3 regions of the Mesorhizobium sp. M0184 genome follow, and region 2 is predicted to be linked to each of the others. Evidence: predicted binding sites of a transcription regulator. Region 2 holds the regulator's gene; each other region holds the start of a gene.
The links. Region 2 encodes PhoB, which activates phosphate uptake and scavenging genes when phosphate is short. Its sites were predicted from a motif close to TGTCATNNANCTGTCAT; they were not measured.
Positions count from the first base shown of each region.

Region 1: ugpB (sn-glycerol-3-phosphate ABC transporter substrate-binding protein UgpB) is a predicted target of PhoB. The motif match lies at 1,802-1,818, and genes of this name have one in related genera.
Region 3: phnC (phosphonate ABC transporter ATP-binding protein) is a predicted target of PhoB. The motif match lies at 1,950-1,966, and genes of this name have one in related genera.

Region 1 is NZ_JAMYSZ010000001.1:246,002-249,253, reverse strand. It holds gene NKJ23_RS01250 (bifunctional diguanylate cyclase/phosphodiesterase) at 1-1,585, opposite strand, end outside; gene ugpB (sn-glycerol-3-phosphate ABC transporter substrate-binding protein UgpB) at 1,881-3,191, shown strand.
Region 2 is NZ_JAMYSZ010000001.1:378,971-382,222, forward strand. It holds gene NKJ23_RS01915 (ROK family protein) at 1-836, shown strand, start outside; gene phoB (phosphate regulon transcriptional regulator PhoB) at 846-1,535, opposite strand; gene phoU (phosphate signaling complex protein PhoU) at 1,552-2,259, opposite strand; gene pstB (phosphate ABC transporter ATP-binding protein PstB) at 2,292-3,095, opposite strand; gene pstA (phosphate ABC transporter permease PstA) at 3,092-3,252, opposite strand, start outside.
Region 3 is NZ_JAMYSZ010000001.1:126,861-130,112, reverse strand. It holds gene phnD (phosphonate ABC transporter substrate-binding protein) at 21-929, opposite strand; gene phnC (phosphonate ABC transporter ATP-binding protein) at 1,020-1,868, opposite strand; gene NKJ23_RS00650 (DapH/DapD/GlmU-related protein) at 2,100-2,717, opposite strand; gene phnL (phosphonate C-P lyase system protein PhnL) at 2,714-3,252, opposite strand, start outside.

The sequences.
Region 1 (3,252 bases), 130 kb from region 2:
CTATCTCGAAAAACCGATAAGTGTCCCTGCCTTCGGTTTTGGCGCGATGGAGTGCCGTGTCGGCATGGCTGATCAGGCCGGCCTGGTCTTCGGCATCCAGCGGAAAGAAGGCGATGCCGATGCTGGCCGAGACGAGGCCGGAGCCGACCGAAACCCTGTTTTCCTCCCGGATCGCCGCCAGCAAGTCCTCGGCTATCCGGCCTGCGGCCAGGGGGTCGGGGAGGTTCGGAGCTATGATGGCAAATTCATCGCCGCCGAGACGCGCGAGCATCTGTCCGTGGCGCGGGATGCCGGAAATGCAGTGCGCCAGCTTCTGCAGCATAGCATCGCCGGCCCCGTGGCCATAGAGGTCGTTGACTTGCTTGAACCGGTCAAGGTCAAGCAGCAGGAGCGCCAGATGTCCATCCTTGCCGCCACGATCCATCGAGGCGAATTCTGCTTCCAGCCGGGAAGAAAAGCTCCGCCGATTGGCAAGCCCGGTAAGCGGATCGAAATGCGCGAGGCGGAGGATCTCTTGTTCTGCCTTCTTGCGCTCACGGATGTCGCGAACGGCAAGCACCGTATGGGGCCTGCCGCAGTAGGTGATTTTCCTGGCGATCAGCTCGACAGGAATTCTCGCCCCGTCGCTGCCCCTTAACTTCGCTTCCTGCGCCTGTTCGCCGAAGCCGGACATATCGGCTGCGCTCTGTCCGTCGAAAAGCTCGCCGAATTGCATCGTGTTCAGGGTGGCTGTCGCTGTTCCGGTCAGCCTCGCCATACTGTCATTGGCGCTGACAATGCGGGTGCCATCGCAAACGATCAGACCTTCCACCGCCGCATTGGCGAGATCGTGCATGCGATCGGCCTCGAGCTTCTGGCGGCGAAAGCGCAGGTCGATCCACAGCGCGGCACCCGATAGCACAAGGATTATCAGGCTGGCGACCGCTGCGGCAAAGGCCTGGGAAATGGGCTCGATGGAATGTTCGGATATTTCAATCGAGGAATCCGGAATGATCGACACCGCAGCCATCGCGATGAAATGCAAGCTGCAAATCGCCAGCGTCAAAAGCGCGGCGCCGCCGAAAGTCGCGAGCGCTGACGGACGGCGCAAGACGACAAGGAGCGCCAGTGCCGCGAGGGTCACGCCGGCCAGAAGCGATATCGCGACAAGGAGCAGGTTCCATACGACCCGGCCTTCGACCTCGAAAGCTGCCATGCCGATGTAGTGCATCGTCGCGATGGCGCCGCCCAGAATGGCGCCACCGACGAGGAAATGGTCGATGCCGCGGCGCAAGGTGGCGACCCACATCCCAAGCGCGGTCATGATAACGGCGGCGGCAAGCGAAAAGGCGGATAATCCCGGATTGTATGCGTTCGGTATTCCCGGCGTAAACGCGGTCATGGCGATGAAATGCGTCGCCCATATGCCGAACCCGGTCGAGGCCGCGGCGATCATCAGCCAGACAAGCCGGTTTCGCTCGGTCGATCGGCCGACATGCTTAAGGAGATTAACCGCTGAGAAGCAAGAAATTCCACAGATGAGTGCGGCAAGCGCAACCAGTCTCGGATCGTGCTGACTTACAATACAATTATAGACCGTCAGCATCCTGGTTCACTCGGTCTGCCAAAACTAACAGGGGAGGTGTGACTGATTAGCTCTTGGAGATTTTAACGAATGGTTAACCCGCGGGCCATGAGGCGGGTCTTTTCGGGGGAAACCGACGCCGCTGCGCCGAAAAGACGGTGATGTGATTTCTGGCGCCCGGTTTCGGTAGCGAGTGCACTTTAGGAAGGAATGATGTTCATTGATCCGCAATAAAACCGTTGTCCGATTGTCATCAGCGCCACATATTGGCTTTGCGGAAGTGCCCCTTTCGCCAATGACAAACGGGAGATGAAACATGAAGTTCTTCGGCTTTGCGGCCGGTATCGCCGCCACCGTGACCCTGCTTTCCACCACCTCCGCCTTCGCCGTCACGCAGATCAGCTGGTGGCACGCCATGACCGGCGCCAACGCCGAGGTCGTCGGCAAGATCTCCAAGGATTTCAACGCCAGCCAGAGCGACTATGAGCTCGTTCCGGTGTTCAAGGGCACCTATCCGGAGACGCTGAATGCCGGCATCGCTGCCTTTCGTGCCGGGCAAGCGCCCGACATCCTCCAGGTGTTCGACGTCGGCACCGGCGTGATGATGGCGGCCGAGGGTGCGATAAAGCCGGTGGCCGATGTGATGACCGGGGCCGGGATGACTTTCGACAAGAGCCAGTATCTGCCCGGCATCGTCGGCTATTATTCGAAGCCGGACGGCACCATGCTATCGTTCCCCTACAACTCTTCCTCGCCGATCCTCTACTACAACAAGGACATCTTCCAGAAGGCAGGCCTCGACGTGAACAATCCGCCCAAGACGTGGAACGAGGTGTGGGAAGCTGCCAAGAAGATCAAGACGAGCGGCGCCGCCCCTTGCGGCTATACCTCGACCTGGCTGACCTGGATCCACCTGGAGAATTTCGCGGCGTGGAATGACGTGCCTTGGGCCACCCAGCAGAATGGCCTGGCTGGAGGTGATGTCGAACTCAAGATCAATGCGCCGATTTTCGTCAACCACTTCCAGGCGGTCGCTGACCTGGCCAAGGACGGCACATTCAAATATGGCGGGCGCACCTCCGAAGCCAAGCAGATATTCCTCGCCGGCGAATGCGGCATCTTCACCGAATCGTCGGGCGGCCTCGGCGATATCGTCAAGTCCGGCATGAACTATGGCATCGGCCAGCTTCCTTACGACAGTGACGCCAAGGGTGCCCCGCAGAACACGACGCCGGGCGGTGCCAGCCTCTGGGTGTTCGGCAACAAGTCGGACGAGGAATACAAGGGTGTCGCCGCCTTCTTTGCCTATCTGTCCAAGACCGATGTGCAGGAATATCTGCACCAGAAGTCGGGATACCTGCCTGTGACGCTCGCCGCGTATGAGGCGACGAAGAAATCAGGCTTCTATGACAAGAACCCCGGCCGCGAGACACCCATCCTGCAGATGATCGGCAAGTCGCCGACCGACAATTCGAAGGGCGTGCGCCTGCCGAATCTGCCGCAGGTGCGCGATATCCAGAACGAGGAGCTGGAGAAGATGCTGGCCGGCCAGCAAACCGCCCAGCAGGCACTCGACAATGCGGTTGCGCGCGGCAACGCGGCGATCAAGGAAGCGCTGGAGAACTGACGGGATTATCTCGGTTAGTCGGTTGGAATATCGCCCGCGCGAGCTCGCGTGGGCGATACCT
Region 2 (3,252 bases):
TGCAGGATCCAGACCTTGACGTCCGCAGTGTCGCCCGCATCGCCCTGGCGATTCAGGGCATTACCGACTCCCCTGCACGCGCCATGCTGTGGTCGCCGATCACGCCGCAGACCGACATCGCCTTTGCCGACATGCTGGAGGACGAATTCGGCATCCCGGCAACGGTGGAGAACGACTGCAACATGATGGCGGTGGCTTTGCGCTGGCGCAATCCGGATCGCTATCGCGACGACTTCATCGCCATCCTGCTTTCGCATGGCATCGGCATGGGGCTGGTGCTGAAGGGCGAACTGTTCACCGGGACGCATTCCTCGGGCGGCGAATTTGGCCACATGATCCATCGTCCGGGCGGCGCGCTCTGCCGTTGCGGGCGGCGCGGCTGCATCGAGGCCTATGCCGGCAACTACGCCATCTGGCGCAACGCCAGGCAGATGAGCGAAGACAGCGAACCGGTCGCCGACGTCAGCGACGCCGACATGCGAGCACTGGCGGCCCAGGCGCGCGAGAAAGATGGGCCGGAACGCGAGGCCTACCGCAAGGCCGGCGAAGCGCTGGGTTTCGGTCTCGGCTCGCTGTTCGCGCTGATCGATCCGGCACCGGTCGCGATGGTCGGCGCCAGTGCCGCCGCCTTCGATCTGATCGAGCCGGCCTTGCGGAAGGCAATCGCCCAGACCGCCGGCGGTCAGCATTCAGGCTCGATCTCCTTCGATACAGAGCCGAACGAATTGCCGCTGATCCGCGAAGGCTGCGCGATGCGGGCGTTAAGCTTCGTCGACCAGGAGATTTTCGCGCCGGGCGCGCAAATGAGGCCCAGCGTCAGAAAGAACGTAGCCTGACCAGGCGGGTCAATCTTCCCTGATCGCATAGCCGGCACCGCGGATGGTGCGGATGACATCCGGCATCCGGCCGTTGTTGACGGCTTTGCGCAGCCGCCCGACATGCACGTCGACGGTGCGTTCGTCGATGTAGATTGTCTCGCCCCAGACATTATCGAGTAACTGGCTGCGCGAGAAGACACGGCCCGGATGCCGCATCATGAACTCGAGCAGCCGGAATTCGGTCGGCCCGAGCCTGATTTCGCTCTTCTTGCGATAGACTCTGTGCGATTCGCGATCGAGAACGATGTCGCCGACCTTCAGCACGCTGGACAGCACTTCCGGCTTGGCGCGCCGCAGCAGCGCCTTGACCCTGGCCATGAATTCCGGTGTCGAAAACGGTTTGACCAGATAGTCGTCGGCGCCGGTCGAAAGACCGCGCACCCGGTCGCTCTCCTCGCCGCGCGCGGTCAGCATGATGATCGGCAGCCGCTCGGTTTCGGGGCGCACCCGCAGCCGACGACAGAGCTCGATGCCGGAAACCGCTGGTATCATCCAGTCGAGCACCAAAAGGTCGGGCACATTCTCCTGCAAACGGATCTCGGCTTCGTCGCCGCGTGTCACCACCTCGACCTGGTAGCCTTCGGATTCGAGATTGTAGCGGAGCAGCACACCCAACGGCTCCTCGTCCTCCACCACCATTATGCGTGGTGCGATCATCGGCTGGGCACCCCCATCATGTCACCGGTGCGGACATTGTCGTTTCGTCCTGCTTCGGACGATTGACCGGCAATTGCTCGCCGGTCAGCACATAATACGCATTTTCGGCGATGTTGGTGACATGGTCGCCGATCCGCTCCAGATTCTTGGCGCAGAACAGCAGGTGCGTGCAAGCGGTGATGTTGCGCGGATCTTCCATCATGTAGGTCAAGAGCTCGCGGAACACGGACGTGTATTTGACGTCGATGCGCTCGTCGGCGGCACGCAGCTTGGCCAACGCGGCCGCATCGCCTGCAGCATATTCCTCGATGACACCCTGCACCTGGATGAGAACCAGCTGTGCCATCGCGTCGATGGAATGCGACAGGTCCCGCGGCGTGGCGCTGAGGCCGACCGCACTCACGCGCTTGGCGATATTCTTGGCAAGGTCGCCGATGCGTTCGAGGTCGCCCGCCATGCGGATCGCTCCGACCACATGGCGAAGATCGTGGGCCATCGGCTGGCGTTTGGCGATCAGGGTGATGGCGCGGTCGTCCAGTTCGCGTTGACGCGCATCCATGATGGCGTCGTCGGAAACGACGCGTTGCGCCAGCACGTTGTCGGAATTCAACAGGGCCTTGGTCGCCCCGCCGACCATCGAACCGGCGAGGTCGGCCATGTCGCGGATCAGCTTGCTGATCTGCTCGAGATCCTCGTCGAAAGAAGCGACTGTGTGTTCGCCCATGATCCTGTCCTCAAATGCATGATCGGAATGGCTCAGCCGAAGCGGCCAGTGATGTAGTCCTGCGTGCGCTTCTCGCGGGGCGACGTGAAGATCTTCTCGGTCCGGTCGAACTCGACCAGTTCACCCAGATACATGAAGGCGGTCTGGCGCGACACGCGCGCCGCCTGCTGCATGTTGTGGGTGACGATGACGATCGTGTAGTCGGCTTGCAATTCGTCGATCAGTTCCTCGATCTTGGCAGTCGACAGCGGGTCGAGCGCCGAAGCCGGTTCGTCGAGCAGAATGACTTCCGGCTTCACCGCCACGGTGCGGGCGATACAGAGCCGCTGCTGCTGGCCGCCGGACAGGCTCAAGCCGCTGGCGTTGAGCTTGTCCTTGACCTCGCTCCACAGCGCGGCGCGCTTCAACGCCTGTTCGACGCGGCCGTCCATCTCGGACTTGCCGAGGTTCTCGTAGAGCCTGACGCCGAAGGCGATGTTCTCGTAGATCGACATCGGGAACGGCGTCGGCTTCTGGAACACCATGCCGATCTTGGTCCTGAGGAGGTTGAGATCCTGCGACCGGTCGAGAATGTTCTTGCCGTCGAGCAGCACCTGGCCCTCGGCCGTCTGTTTTGGGTAGAGCTCATAGATGCGGTTGAACACACGCAGCAGCGTCGATTTCCCGCAACCCGAAGGGCCGATGAAGGCCGTGACGCTGCGCTCGGGCAGCGACAGGCTGATGTCCTTCAGCGCCTTGCTCTGGCCGTAGTAGAAGTTGAGGTTCTTGACCTCGATCTTCGTCTTCTCGGCTACCGTTTCGGCCATCGTCATGTCTGGGGACAACATCTGTGTCATCTGTCCTCTCTGCGTCCGGTAAGGCTGCGGGCGAGGATGCTCAAGCCCAGAACCGTCAGGGTGATTATGAGTGCGCCGGTCCACGCCAGTTGCTGCCATTCCTCGTAAGGGCTGAGAGCGAACTGGAAGATGGTCACCGGCAGGCTGGCCATCGGCG
Region 3 (3,252 bases), 250 kb from region 2:
CGCCCTTTCCGCAATTGTCGTCAGCCGCCGATCGCGGCTTTGCGGGCTTCGACGATGACGCTGTAGAAGTCCGGCTTCACCGGAACGTAGCCGGTGAAATCGCCGCCTTCGATGGCCTCGAAGCAAGGCTTGTCCTTGGCCGGCAGGCTGGTGAAGAAGTTGGCGAGCTTGGCGCTCATATCGCCGCCGAGTGCGGTGCGCACGACCAGCGGGCCGTTCGGGATCGAGCCAGAGCGCCAAACTTCGACGAAATCGTTGGGGTCCACGGCGCCCTTGGCGACTTCCTTGTGGAAGGTGCCGGAGGTGTAGCCGTTCTTGAAGTCGCCGATGCCCGAGGAATCGTCAACCGCCACGTCGACCTTGCCGTCGCGAACCGCGAGAAGGTTGTTCTCGTGGCCGCCATTGAACTGAGTCGAGGCGAAGAAGGTTTCGTTCGAAGCGCCGGTGTCCTTCGGGATCTGGGTCAGCGGGATCAGGTAGCCGGAGGTCGAATCCGGGTCGGCATAGCCGAGCTTCTTGCCCTTGGCCGACTTGATGTCGGTGATGCCGGACGACTTCAGCGCAAGGCCGATCGAATAATAGCCGGTCGCGCCGTCGGTCTGCTGGGTGGTGAGGATCGGGGTCACGGCGTTCGGATCCTTGAGGTAGACGCTGGCATAGCCCGACGCGCCAAGCTCTGCGAAATCGAGCGTGCCGCCGAGCAGGCCCTGGATAACGCCGTCATAGTCGGCGGCCGGGAACAGCGAGACCTTCTCGAAGCCGAATTCGGACTTCAGGTGATCGGCGAGGCACTGAAAGTTGCGCAGCCGGTCCGCTTCGTTTTCACCGCCAAGGATGCCGATGCGGAATTCCTTGATATCCTGGGCGTGAGCGGCGCTTGCCGCGATGGCGAGCAATGAAACGGCACCAAAAACCATCTTCCTGAACATTATCTCTCTCCTGTTGGTCCCGGCCTCGCGCCGGTAGCGTTCGAATTTTTTGACAGGTGCCTTTGACGCGGGCGGGCGATCAGGCCGTTCTCAATATCCCGGGAATGCGGGCTCGAGCGGTCCGGCGGATGCAGCGATTTTCTGTTTGATGGCGACACTGGTGGAGGTGATGGCCTCGGAGATTTCGCCGCCATTGCTGTCGGCGCCGTAGACCATGCGCACGGCCTCGCGGTTGAGGGCTTCGGGCGGGCCGTCGAAGACGACCTTGCCGGCGGCCATGCCGATGATGCGGTTGCAGTAGGTGCGGGCCGTATCCAGCGTATGCAGATTTGTGATGACGGTGATGCCCTCGCGCAAATTGATGTCCTGCAGCGAATCCATCACCACCTTGGCGTTGAGCGGATCGAGCGAGGCAATCGGCTCATCCGCCAGCAACACCTTCGGCTGCTGCATCATGGCGCGCGCAATCGCAACGCGCTGCTGCTGGCCGCCGGAAAGTGTGCCGGCCGGCTGCAGGGCGGTGCGGGCGATGTCGAGGCGCTCGAGGGCTGCAACCGCCTCGGCGCATTCACCGCGGGAGAACATGCCAAATAGGTTGGACAGCGTCGAGCGGTGGTTGAGCCGGCCGAGCAGCACATTGGTCAGCACATCGAGGCGCGGCACGAGATTGAACTGCTGGAAGATCATGGCGCAGTCGCGCTGCCATCGCCGGAGCGGCGAGCCGCGCAACCCGGAGACCTCGACGCCGTTGAACAGGATGGATCCCTGGCTGGGATCGATGAGGCGGTTAATCATGCGCAGCAGCGTCGATTTGCCGGCGCCGGAGCGGCCAATGATGCCGACCATCTGGCCTTGCGGAATCGCGATGTGAACATTGCTGACGGCGGTGTTCTTGCCGAACCGGCGGGTGACGCCGCGGATTTCGAGCGTAGCTGACATGGTGCAGGCTCCAGTCCAATCGCAATTGAAGGTCTGTTTACCCTGGCTAGCGCAGCCGCATGAACCTGCGGTGTCGGAACGATGTCAGTTTTGTTACTGCCCACAGCCTGGAGCGGGGCGGGATCAACTCGGCGCGAGAAGCTCGAATGGTGAATGGTGATAAGAACGGCTTCCCTGAGCCTCGAAACCTGTCCGCTGCCCCCATTCACATTCACCACCATTTCACGACCCTCAGCCGCCATATTTCTCCAGAAACGTCTCCGCCGACAATTCCCGAAAATCGTCGAGCGCGGCGCGCAGCCTTGCATGGTCCCAGTCCCACCAGGCGAGCGCCTGGTAGCGCTCCGCGGTGCGGCGGTCGAAGCGTTCGCGGATCGGCTTGGCCGGTACGCCGGCGACGATGGTGTAGGGCGCGACGTCCTTCGACACCACCGCACCGGCACCGACCGCCGCGCCATCGCCGACGGTGACGCCCGGCAGGATGGTCGAGCCGTGGCCGAGCCAGGTGTCGTGGCCGATGGTGACGCGTTTGGCGCGGCGCTTGGCGAAGAATTCGCTCTCGTGCTCGGCGTCGTCCCAATAATCCGAGGCGCGATAGGTGAAATGGTGCAGCGTCGGCCGCCAGGTCGGATGGTTGGTAGCGTTGATGCGCACGCTTGCGGCGATGTTGGCGAATTTGCCGATCGTTGCGCACCAGACGCCGCAGTCCTGCATCATGTAGGAATAGTCGCCGAGCGTGCTTTCGGAAACCCGGCAGCGCTCGGCGATCTCGGTCCAGCGGCCAAGCGTCGAGTTCTCGACTTCCGCCGTCTCGTGGATCAGCGGCGCCTCCGACAGTTTCCTGGTCATGCGGCGATTTTCCCGGCGGCGAAGGCGGTCACGTCGATGACGCGGTCGGCGACCGCCTCACGCACGTCGTGATCGTGGAAGATGCCGAGCAAAGCGACGCCCGCTGCCTTCTTGGCGGCGATCAGGGAAATCACCACATCGCGGTTCCTGGCGTCGAGCGAAGCGGTCGGCTCGTCGAGCAGCAGGATCGGGTGCTCGGTGATGAAGCCGCGCGCGATGTTGACGCGCTGCTGTTCACCGCCGGAGAACGTCGCCGGCGGCAGCGCCCAGAGCTTCTCCGGCAGGTTGAGCTGCGCCAGCAAGGCGCGTGCCTTGCCGTGCGCGACCTCGCGCTCCTCGCCGCGCTCGACCAGCGGTTCGGCCACGACGTCGAGCGCAGAGACACGCGGTACGGTGCGCAGGAACTGGCTGACATAGCCGATGGTAAGCCGGCGCACGGCAAGCACGGTGCGCGGGCTGGCCGAGGCGAGATCGATGAGCCCGCCCTCGTGCTGGACGATGATCTGGCCTTCATCGGCGGCATAATTTCCGTAGA